Regions from separate parts of the Delftia sp. WSY_12 genome, predicted to be linked through region 1. Evidence: predicted binding sites of a transcription regulator. Region 1 holds the regulator's gene; the other holds the start of a gene.
The links. Region 1 encodes FNR, which switches genes on or off when oxygen is low (the NO sensors DNR and NnrR bind a similar motif). Its sites were predicted from a motif close to TTGATNNNNATCAA; they were not measured.
Positions count from the first base shown of each region.

Region 1 (5,744 bases):
CGCAATCAGGTCGCAGTCGGGCTGGGTGCTGTAGCCCTGGAAGTTGCGATGCAGCCGGCCCTGGCGCTTGGCCACGGCCAGCGCGTCCTCGGGCAAGGCGAAGTGGTCCATGCCCACGTAGACATAGCCGCCGTCCATGAAGGCCGCGATGGAGCGCGAGAGCATGGCCAGCTTGTCGGCGCCCTGGGGCAGGTCCTCGGCCGCGATGCGCCGCTGCGGCTTGAAGCGCTCGGGCAGGTGGGCATAGGCATAGAGCGCGATGCGGTCGGGCCGCAGCGCATTGACCTGGGCCAGCGTGCGCTCGAAGGACTCGGGCGTCTGCTTGGGCAGGCCGTAGATCAGGTCCACGTTGATGGAGGCAAAGCCCAGCTGCCGTGCGGCTGCCACCAGCGCGAACACCTGCTCGGCCGGCTGCACGCGGTGCACGGCGATCTGCACCTGTTCGTCGAAGTCCTGCACGCCGAAGCTCAGGCGGTTGAAGCCCAGCTCCTTGAGCACGGCCAGGCGTTCGACGCTGACGGTGCGCGGATCGACCTCGATGGAGTATTCGCCGCCCGGCTCCAGCTTGAAATGCTCGCGCAGCAGGGCCATCAGCGTGCGCAGCTCATCGTCCGAGAAGAAGGTGGGCGTGCCGCCGCCCAGGTGCAACTGGCTGACGGCCTGGCCCTTGCCGCAATGGGCCGTGTGCAAGGCCATCTCGCGCGCCAGGTAGTCCAGGTAGACGGCCGCGCGATCGTGGTGGCGCGTCACGATCTTGTTGCAGGCGCAGTAGTAGCACAGCGACTCGCAGAACGGCACATGCACATACAGCGACAAAGGCATGGCCCGCGCTGCGGTACTCGATTTGCGGTGCTCAAGTGCCAGGATATAGTCTTCAGCACCGAAAGCCTCCACGAAACGATCGGCCGTGGGGAACGAGGTGTATCGGGGCCCCGGTACGTCGAAGCGACGCAGCAGCTCTGGGGTGACAGCGGTCATGGGTTTTTTCCTCTAATGTCGTCCACTGTGCCGCAGCCCATTGGCCGCGTCCTTGACTCATATCAAGAGTTGTTCGCGGCAGTGCTGCGACAATTTGATCCAACTCATCGCCATCCACGAGGTCACCGCCGGCGCACTGCTGCGCCGCTGATGTTTACTCCATGAACCTTCAGACCATCAAAGCATCCTGTTCCAATTGCAACCTGCGCGAGCTGTGCATGCCCATGGGCCTGGATGCCGAGCAGATGCAGCGCATCGACGACATCGTGGCCACGCGCCGCAAGGTCAAGCGCGGCGGCCTGCTGTTTCGCAACGGTGAGTCCTTCACCTCGCTGTACGCCATCCGCACGGGCTTCTTCAAGACCTGCGTGGCCACCGAGGACGGGCGCGACCAGGTCACGGGCTTTCAGATGGCCGGCGAGATCATCGGCCTGGATGGCATCGTCAACGACCACCACACCTGCGATGCGGTCGCGCTGGAAGACGCCGAGGTCTGCGTCATGCCCTTCGACAAGCTGGAGGACCTGTCGCGCGAGGTCACGGCCCTGCAAAACCATGTGCACAAGGTCATGAGCCGCGAGATCGTGCGCGAGCATGGCGTGATGCTGCTGCTGGGCAGCATGCGTGCCGAGGAGCGCCTGGCCGCCTTCGTGCTCAACCTGGTGCAGCGCCTGCACGCCCGGGGCTTTTCCAAGTCGGAACTGGTGCTGCGCATGACGCGCGAGGAAATCGGCAGCTACCTGGGCCTGAAGCTGGAGACGGTGAGCCGCACCTTCTCGAAGTTTGCCGAGGAAAACATCATCGAGGTGCGCCAGCGCCATCTGCGCATCCTGGACACGGACGCGCTCAAGCGCATCGTCAACAGCCAGCAGTGCCAGTGAGGCCGCAAGACCCCGCCCCCCGGCAATGAACAAGGCCCGCGATCGCGGGCCTTGTTCATTGCCATTGCAGTGCACGCAGGTTCAATCGCGCCCCAGGCCCTGCATGGCCAGATTTGGGTCCGGCTCGGAGACCACGCCGTCGTTGAGATCGTGCGTGGAGCGTCCCAGCATGGTGGTCATGAGGCTGGACAGCATGGTCACACCCCAGAAGGCGAAGAAGGCCAGCGTGTAGATTCCCTGCCGCGACCAGCCCAGGTCGCCGAGCCAGTGCAGCTCCAGCGGGTCCACGAAGGCGAATACCAGCATCTCCATCACGGCGGCGGCCAGAAAGGCCGGCCAGGCAATCCACATCCAGCGTTGGGCCAACATCAGCGATCTCCTTGAGCTGTCGAGGGGTGGCTTTCATTGTGCGCGCCGCCCTCGCACCGTGCCAAGCCCTGCGCACCCTGCACTGCCTGTAGGAAACCCTTGGCCCTCGCGCATGCTGGAGATGCCATCCACCATGCAAAAAAGGCCGCGACTGCGGCCTTGTGCACGGCATTTTCCTGCGTTCAGCGGTCCGTGGGATGGTCCTGCGCGGGCGTGGCCGCGTGGTTGCGGCCGGTGACCGCGGGCGCCAGGCTCTTGGGCACTTCACGCACGCCATCGGCACGCTCGTTGATGGTGATGCCATTGCGGTAATAGTCAGGATCGATCACGGGATCGGCGCCATTGATCGCAATGACGGCCGTGACCACGCCAGCCACCACGACGGCGGCCGGGCCGGCCACCACGAGCCAGACATGGGCGAACTTCCACCAGGGCTTGCCGGCGTCCGGATGCGAAGGGGCCGTGGCGGGCGCGGAGACTGCGGGACTGGAAGACATGGATAACCTCTTTCTTTCAAACAGCCGGCGCAGCCTGGGCGGCACCGGCCAGACATATCACCGGGGCACCAGGAAGACGGCCTTTTCGGACGCGCGTCCCGCGCCTGAATGCACGGCATCGATATCGAAGAATACTGTGTGCGAGCCCGGCTCGGCGGAACCGTAGGGAATCTGCAGCCGCGCCGCAATGCCGCGCGTCTCGGCCGGGCCGACCTCGACCTCCTGCTCGGACGCCAGCCCCAGCCCGTCGAGGCCATGGGCGCTGATGCGGTAGCGCTGGGCCTGCTCGGTGGCATTCATGATCTGCAGGCGGTAGACATTTTCCAGCTTGCCGCCCGCGACGATGCGCGACAGCGATGCCCGGTCGCGTATCACGTCGACCTTGACCGACTGGCGCAGCGCCAGGCTCACGATCATGGCCATGCTCAGGCCGATCAGCACGGCCGAGTAGACCAGCACGCGCGGACGGAAGATGCGGCGCAGCACCTGGGCCCGCCGCCACAGGCCGGCCATGGCGTTCTGCGTGGTCAGCCGGATGAGGCCGCGCGGATACTCCATCTTGTCCATGATGGAATTGCAGGCGTCTATGCACAGACCGCAGCCTATGCATTCGTACTGCAGGCCGTTGCGGATGTCGATGCCCACGGGGCAGACCTGCACGCACATCTTGCAGTCGATGCAGTCGCCCAGGCCCTGGGCCTTGTAGTCCACCTTCTTGGTGCGCGGCGCGCGCGGCTCGCCCCGGCCCGTGTCGTAGCTGACGATCATGGTGTCGCGGTCGAACATGGCGCTCTGAAAGCGCGCATAGGGGCACATGTACTTGCAGACCTGCTCGCGCATGTAGCCGGCGTTGCCATAGGTGGCGAAGCCGTAGAACAGCACCCAGAAAACCTGCCAGCTGCCCTGCAGCGCCAGCAGCTCGCCGCCCAGCTCGCGGATGGGCACGAAATAGCCCACGAAGGTGAAGCCGGTCCACAGGGCAATGGCAATCCACAGCAACTGCTTGAGCGACTTCTTCCAGAGCTTTTCAAAGGTCCAGCCGTTCTTGTCCAGGCGCATGCGCGCGCTGCGGTCGCCCTCGACCTTGCGCTCCACCCACATGAAGATTTCGGTGTAGACCGTCTGCGGGCAGGAAAAGCCGCACCACAGGCGACCGGCCACGGCCGTGAACAGGAACAGCGCCAGCGCCGAGATGATCAGCAGGCCCGCCAGGTAGATGAAATCCTGCGGGTACAGCACCAGCCCGAACAGGTAAAAGCGCCGCGCACCCAGGTCGAACAGCACCATCTGGCGCTGCCCCCATTCCAGCCAGGGCAGGCCATAGAAAACCAGTTGGGTGAGAAACACCAGAGCCCATCGCCAGCGTGCGAAGACACCGCTGATGGAGCGCGGGTAGACCTTCTTCTCGGACTCGAACATCGACACCAGCTGGCCCGGGTCCGGGTCGGCAGGCGTGATCGGAATGACTTTGCGGGGAGGCTTCCCGGCATCATCCCCGTTCTCGGGCTTCATGGTGGGTTCCTTGGTTTTTTGGAATATCTGAAAACTCAAAAGGCAAAAAGGCGGCGCCGCAGCGCCGCCCCCTGTCCTTATTGACGGACTGCGCCGTCTTTGTGCGACATGCCCCAGACATAGGAGGCAAGCACCGCGATCTGCGCCTCGGTCAGCTTGTCCTTCTGGGCAGGCATCTCGTTGTGCTTGCCGTTGTTGATCATGGCCGTGATGGCGGCCTCGCCCCAGCCGTGCAGCCAGATGTCATCGGTCAGGTTGGGCGCGCCCAGGGCCTGGTTGCCCTTGCCGTCCATGCCATGGCAGGCGGCGCAGGCCGTGAACTTGGACTTGCCCAGCGAAGCCTTGAGCGAGTCGTGCGGGCTGCCCGACAGGCTCAGCACATAGTGCGAGAGGTTGCGCACATCGTCGGGCGTGCCGACGGCAGCGGCCATGGGCGGCATGATGCCGATGCGGCCCGCCGTGATGGTTTCCCTGATCTTGTCGGGCGTGCCGCCATGCAGCCAGTCGCCATCGGTCAGGTTGGGGAAGCTCTTGCCGCCGCGTGCATCCGAGCCGTGGCACTGCGCGCAGTTGTTCATGAACAGGCGCTCGCCGATGGCCATGGCCTGGGGGTCCTTGGCCATGTCTTCGGTGCTCATGCTCGTGAACTTGGCGTACAGCGGCTCCAGGTCCGCGCGGGCCTTGGCCATCTCGTTTTCATAGGCACCCAGCTGCGTCCAGCCCAGCTTGCCCGCGAACGAGCCCAGGCCCGGATAGGCCGCCAGGTAGGCGAAGCCGAACACCGAGGTGATGATGAACAGCCACATCCACCACTTGGGCATGGGGTTGTTCAGCTCGCGCAGGTCCTCGTCCCAGACGTGGCCCGTGGTGTTGTCGGCCGAGGGGACCACCTTCTTGCGTGCGGTGAGATACAGCAGCAGCAGGCAGCCGATGATGCCGCCCAGCGTGATCGCCGTGACATAGATCGACCAGAAGTTGTTTACGAAATCGCTCATGGGAAGTTCTCGTTCTGGTGGAGGGACTCAGTCTTGCTCGAACGGCAGCTGGGCGGCCTCTTCGAAACGGGCCTGGTTGCGGCGGGCGAACGCCCACCACCAGATACCGATGAAGCAGGCCAGAGAGGCCAGCGTGGCCACGATGCGCATGGTGGTGATGTCCATGTCGCTCTCCTTTACTTGACCGAACGGCCCAGCACCTGCAGGTAGGCGATGACGGCGTCCATTTCCGTCTTGCCCTTGACCTGCTCGGCGGCGCCGCTGATTTCCTCGTCGCTGTAGGGCACGCCCACCTTGCGCAGCGCGCTCATGTGCTGGGCGACCACGGTGTCATCCACCTTGTTCTTCTCCAGCCAGGAGTAGGCAGGCATGTTGGACTCGGGCACCACGTCGCGCGGGTTGTTCAGGTGGATGCGGTGCCATTCGTCGCTGTACTTGCCGCCCACGCGGTGCAGGTCGGGACCCGTGCGCTTGGAACCCCACTGGAAGGGGTGGTCGTAGACGAACTCGCC
Region 1 is NZ_JBICKW010000009.1:236,222-241,965, forward strand. Features, by position in the region: gene hemN (oxygen-independent coproporphyrinogen III oxidase) at 1-978, opposite strand, end outside; gene fnr (fumarate/nitrate reduction transcriptional regulator Fnr) at 1,140-1,859, shown strand; gene ACF8LI_RS05335 (hypothetical protein) at 1,941-2,228, opposite strand; gene ACF8LI_RS05340 (FixH family protein) at 2,411-2,725, opposite strand; gene ccoG (cytochrome c oxidase accessory protein CcoG) at 2,783-4,237, opposite strand; gene ccoP (cytochrome-c oxidase, cbb3-type subunit III) at 4,315-5,232, opposite strand; gene ACF8LI_RS05355 (cbb3-type cytochrome c oxidase subunit 3) at 5,260-5,397, opposite strand; gene ccoO (cytochrome-c oxidase, cbb3-type subunit II) at 5,409-5,744, opposite strand, start outside.

Region 2 (5,744 bases), on a different contig from region 1:
GGGCCGCGTCGAAGTGCTGGGCCGCCCGGCCAGCGAAATGGGCCGCGAGGGCGCTGCCAGCCGCGTGGGCATGCTGTTCCAGCACGGGGCGCTGTACTCGGCCTTCAGCGTGCTGGACAACGTGGCCTTCGCGCTGCGCGAGCAGGGCACGCTGCCCGACGATCTGGTGCGCGACGCGGCCCTGGTCAAGCTGCAGATGGTGGGCCTCAAGCCCGAGCATGCCTCGCGCATGCCGGCCGATCTCTCGGGTGGCATGATCAAGCGCGTGGCGCTGGCGCGGGCGCTGATCATGGACCCGCCCCTGCTGTTGCTCGACGAGCCCACGGCCGGCCTGGACCCCACCAGCTCCGACGAATTCTGCGAACTGCTGCGCGAGCTGCGTGCCGAGCTGGGCCTGACCGTCATCATGGTCACGCACGATCTGGACACGCTGTTCGCACTGTCCTCGCGCGTGGCCGTGCTGGCCGAGAAGAAGGTGCTGGTCAGCGGCCCGCCGCGCGAGGTGGCCGAGTTCAAGCATCCATTCATCGAGCATTTCTTCCAGGGCGAGCGCGGCAGGCGCGCGATGAGCACGGTATGAGAAGCCCCCCTGAGTCGCTTCGCGCCTTCCCCCCTCTCGCCTTGCGGGGGGGGACGACACCCTCGCGGCGGGGCGGCCCTTGCTCGGTGTCCCTTGCCTTGGGGTGCGCCGGTTTTGAAGGCCGCGCTCTGAGTGCTGGCCCTGGGGACTGTGGCCCCATGCCTTGTTTTGCTGGGCTCAACGTTATGGACCATTGATATGGAAAACAAATCACATGCCATGGCGGCCGGCATTTTCGTGCTGGTCGTGGCGGCCCTGCTGGCGGGGCTGGCGATCTGGCTGACGCGCGATACGCGGCAGTACAACGAGTACGAGCTGTCCACCAAGGATGGCATCAGCGGCCTGCAGGCCCAGGCCGCCGTGCGCTACAAGGGCGTGGCCGTGGGCAAGGTCACGCGGATCGGGTTCGATCCGCAGACCAATGGCAATGTGCTGATCCGCATCGCCATCGGCGTGAACACGCCCATCACGCCCACCACGTTCGCCGTGCTGGGCTACCAGGGCGTCACGGGCCTGGCCCATGTGCAGCTCGATGATGCGGACCAGCCCCAGCCCCAACTGCCCCCGGGCCCCAGCGGCCTGCCGCGCCTGCCGCTGCGCTCTTCGCCGCTGAGCATGCTGGCCGACCAGGGGCAGGTGCTGCTGGAGCGCGCCGATGAAATCTCGCGCCGCCTCAGCGACATGCTGGACACCGACAACCAAAAGCGCGTGAGCCAGGCGCTGGAGAACATTGCGGCCGCTGCCGCAGGCGTGCAGCAGCTCACGCAGAACCTGGACCGCACGCTGTCCACCCAGGTGCCGCAGCTCGCCGCCGACGCCCACAACACCCTGCAGTCGCTGGAGAAGGCCAGCAACGGAGCCGCCGCCGTGGCGTCCGAGCTGCAGCAGACCGTGCGCCGCGTGAACGCGCAGGACGGGCCGCTGGAGCAGATCGCCCAGAGCACGCGCGCACTGACCCGCATGGCCGATTCGCTGGGCCGCAGCACGGTGCCGCACGCCAACCGAGCGGCCGATGATGTCTCGCGCGCCGCGCGCCAGATGGGCACGGCGGCCAGCCGCTTCAGCGACAACCCGCAGGCCGTGATCTACGGGCCGGGCCAGGCCCGTCCGGGGCCGGGCGAGCCCGGCTTCGTCGCCCCGTCTGCAGCCACCCAGCCCTGACCGAGGAACCCGCATGTCCCCATCTCGCAAGACCGCCGTGGCCAGCGCTGGACTGGCCGCCGCCCTGATCCTGCTGGCCGGCTGCTCGGCCCTGCCGCAGCCCCCCGCCCAGCCCGCACGCTATGACTTCGGGCTGGCGCCGCTGTCCACGCCCGCGCAGTCCGCCACATCCGCAGCCCCGCAGGCACGCACGCCGCTGGCGCTGGCCGATGTGGAGGCCCCCGCCCTGTCCGACGGCAGCACGGCCATGTTCTACCGCCTGGCCTATGCCAACGGTCAGGAACTGCGCCCCTACCAGCTGGCGCGCTGGAGCCAGCCTCCTGCACTGCTGCTGCAGCAGCGCCTGCGCAGCCAGCTGGGCCTGCAGCGCCCCGTGCTGGCCAGCAGCGAAAGCGTGGCCCAGCCGCGCCTGCAAGGCGCCGTGCCCACGCTGCTGCGCGTGGACATCGAAGAGTTCAGCCAGGTCTTTGACGCGCCCGGCTCCAGTGCCGGCGTGGTGCGCCTGCGCGCCACCCTGGTCGAGCAAAGCGGTGCTGTGGACCGCCTGCTCGGACAGAAGGTGTTCGAGGTGCGCAGTCCTGCAGCTTCGGGCGATGCGGCGGGCGGCGCCCAGGCCCTGGCCAAGGCCACGGATGCGGCCATTGCGCAGATCGATGCGTGGCTGGGGCAGCAGGGGCACTGAGCGGCTGCTGGATTTCCAGCCCATCCATTCTCTTGAGAACGGCTGGTGGGTGCATTGCATCCGCTGGCCGTTTTTTGTTTTCGGCAACTGGCTCTGCACGCAAGTGGACTTTTTCTGCCCCTGCCGGATGGTTGCTTTTCGAGGCCGGGTCTCGGCCCGGCAGCCGACTGCCCTTTTCTTGATTCGCCAAGAAAGGTCAGATCACGAAGCAAGCCTGTCCTTCGGCAGGCTTGCAATCCCGCAACCGCCACGGCGCAGGTGCGGACATACGGGGAAAAGGCCGGGTACTCAGGGCAGGGGCGGGCCGCGCCTGACCCAGCGCTTCCCGCGCGTCCGTCAGGGGCTGTAGTCCCGATCCCACCGTCTCGGCTGCCCCTGGGACGACCGTCAACACTAGGTCCAGACTACGGCGCGCGGCGCGCAGGTTTTTTACAGTGAAACCGTCGCTGATGCAGATCGCGGCTTTGAAAAAACAAGGCCTGATTGCACGGCACGACTTCAACATCACTGAAAGGAACAAGCCATGAATGAAGACCGCATCAAGGGCAACTGGAAGCAATTCACCGGCAAGATCCGTGAGCAATGGGGCAAGCTCACCGATGACGATCTGGACGTGATCGCCGGCAAGCGCGAGCAATTCCTGGGCAAGCTGCAGGAGCGCCAGGGCCTGGCCCGCGACGCTGCCGAAAAGCAGCTGACCGACTGGCAAAAGCGCAACCCCGACTTCCGCTTCGAAGACTGACGAGGGTGGACTGCGGATGGGCTGGTCGCCCTGGCCGGCGCCCCCATCCGCTCCTCGACAGCCGGCATGCCCCCAGGGCATGCACCCAAGGCCCGCCGCCGCAGGCACCAAGGGCCACCTCAGTACAAATACAAGGAGTTCCATCATGCAAACACCGCAACGCTTTCGCCACATGCTGTCCGCCGTCGCCCTGGGTCTGATGGCCTCCGGCGCCATGGCCATGACCAATGCCGAGCACACGGCCGCCAAGAACCAGATCGAGGCCGACTACAAGGCTGCCAAGGAACAGTGCAAGCCGCTCAAGGACAACGCCAAGGACGTCTGCGAGAAGCAGGCCAAGGGCCAGGAAAACGTCGCCAAGGCTGAACTGGAATCGCGCCGCAATCCTTCGCCCAAGAACAGCGAAAAGGCACTCAAGGCCAAGGCTGATGCGGACTACGACATCGCCAAGGAAAAGTGCGATGACCTCAAGGGCGACGCCAAGGATGTCTGCGTGAAGGATGCCAAGGCTGCTCATGTGCGTGCCGTCGAAGCCGCCAAGGTTAACAAGGCCCAGGCCGAACCTGCCGCCAACTCTGCCGCCAAGGCCGCCAACGTGGCCGAGACCCGCAAGGACGCTGCCGAGGAAACCCGCGAAGCCGACTACAAGGCTGCCAAGGCCCGTTGCGACACCATGAGCGGTGACGCCAAGGATGCCTGCGTGGCGGATGCCAAGCGTAAATATGGACAGTAAGCTCCCCCTGAGCGGCTGACGCCGCTTCCCCCTCTCTACCCGCTTCGCGGGGGAGGGGGACGACGCCCTCGCCGCGAGGCGGCTCTTGCTTGGCGTCCCTGATGTTGGGGCGCGCCAGTTTTATCCGCCTTGACCAAGCCCCGCTCGCGGGGCTTTGCTGTTTTCGGGTTGGCTGATGTGGGTCAAATGGGTTGGGCGGTGCTGTTCCTAAGCTGCAGTCTTTCATGATGAAGGCAGGAGAAGCATATGGCCGTGCTGGAATGGAGCGGAGCGCTGGCATTGGAATTGCCGGCCATGGACGAGGTGCACCAGGAGTTCGTGCTGTTGCTGGCCGAGGTGGAGGCGGCCGATGATGCGCAGCTGTGCGTGCGCTGGGATGAGCTGATCGCGCATACGCAAGTGCACTTCGACCAGGAAGACCGCTGGATGCAGTCCACGCGGTTCACCAGCACCAACTGCCACAGCCTGCAGCACAAGGTAGTGCTGCAGGTGATGCGCGAGGGGGCGGCCAAGGCGGCAGCGGGGGATCTGGCCGTGATCCGCAGCATGGCGGGCGAGCTGGCGGCTTGGTTCGTGCACCATGCGCAGACCATGGATGCGGCGCTGGCCCTGCATCTGCGCAGCGCGGGCTTCGATCCCGCCACGGGCTCGCTGGCCCACCCCGAGGCCTTGCCCGAGCAGCCCATCACGGGCTGCGGCGGTGCCTGCGACGGCAGCGCCGACCGCGCGCGGGCCGTGCCGGCCTGATCCGGCGGGCCTTCAATCGGCCAGCCAGCCCGCTCAGGGCACGATCGCGGGCGAGGCCAGGATGGGGAAGATCTTCACCAGCCCGCCCGCCATCACCTCTACGGCCAGGGCCGCGAGGATCAGGCCCATGAGCCGCGTCATCACGTTGATGCCGGTCTTGCCCAGCACGCGCGCAATCGGGTCGGCCAGCGAAAAGCAGACCATCACCACCAGCGCCACCACCACGCCATAGCCCACCAGCGCCAGGTGCTGCCAGATGGTGCGTGCCTGGTCGGCATAGATCACCACGGTGGACATGGAGGCCGGCCCTGTCAGCAGCGGAATCGTCAGCGGCACCACGGCAATGCTGTTGCCCATGGCGGCCTTTTCCGCGCCTGCCGCCAGCGTGGGCGCGTTGGGCCGTTCCTCGGCCGGGCGGGCGTTGAGCATGTTCATCGCGCTGATCAGCAGCAGCAGGCCTCCGCCCACCTGGAAGCTCTGCAGCGAGATGTTGAAGAAGTCCAGCACCTGCAGCCCGATGATGGCGCAGGCCGCAATCACGCAGAACGAGGCCAGCGCCGCCGTGCGAATGGTCTGCTGGCGCTGCTGGGCGCTGAATCCCTCGGTGTAGTGGATGAAGAAGGGGACGATGGCCAGCGGGTTGATGATGGCCACCAAAGTGATCAGCGGTTTGAGGTCCATGGTTGCCTTGGAGCTAGAGGTTGCCGCCCGAGATATCGACCAGGCTGCCCGTGGTGTAGTGCGAGCCGTCGGACATCAGCCAGAGGATGGCGTCGGCCACTTCCTCGGCCCTGCCGCCGCGCTGCATGGGCACGTTGGGCGCCAGGCGCTCGACGCGGTCGGGCTGTCCGCCGCTGGCGTGGATGTCGGTCTCTATCAAGCCGGGCCGCACGGCGTTCACGCGTATGCCCTGGGCGGCGACTTCCTTGGCCAGGCCCAGCGTCATCACGTCCAACGCGCCCTTGGCGGCCGCATAGTCCACGTACTGGCCCGGTGCGCCCAGCCGCGAAGCGATGCTGGAGACGTTCACGATGGCGCCTCCCCTTCCGCCATGGCGGGTGCTCATGCGCCGCACGGCCTCGCGCGCGCAGATGAAGCT
Region 2 is NZ_JBICKW010000029.1:18,655-24,398, reverse strand. Features, by position in the region: gene ACF8LI_RS17960 (ABC transporter ATP-binding protein) at 1-580, shown strand, start outside; gene ACF8LI_RS17955 (MlaD family protein) at 779-1,741, shown strand; gene ACF8LI_RS17950 (ABC-type transport auxiliary lipoprotein family protein) at 1,755-2,423, shown strand; gene ACF8LI_RS17945 (CsbD family protein) at 2,947-3,165, shown strand; gene ACF8LI_RS17940 (hypothetical protein) at 3,311-3,898, shown strand; gene ACF8LI_RS17935 (hemerythrin domain-containing protein) at 4,145-4,645, shown strand; gene ACF8LI_RS17930 (MarC family protein) at 4,679-5,326, opposite strand; gene ACF8LI_RS17925 (SDR family oxidoreductase) at 5,340-5,744, opposite strand, start outside.
Region 2: ACF8LI_RS17935 (hemerythrin domain-containing protein) is a predicted target of FNR. The motif match lies at 4,071-4,084, and genes of this name have one in related genera.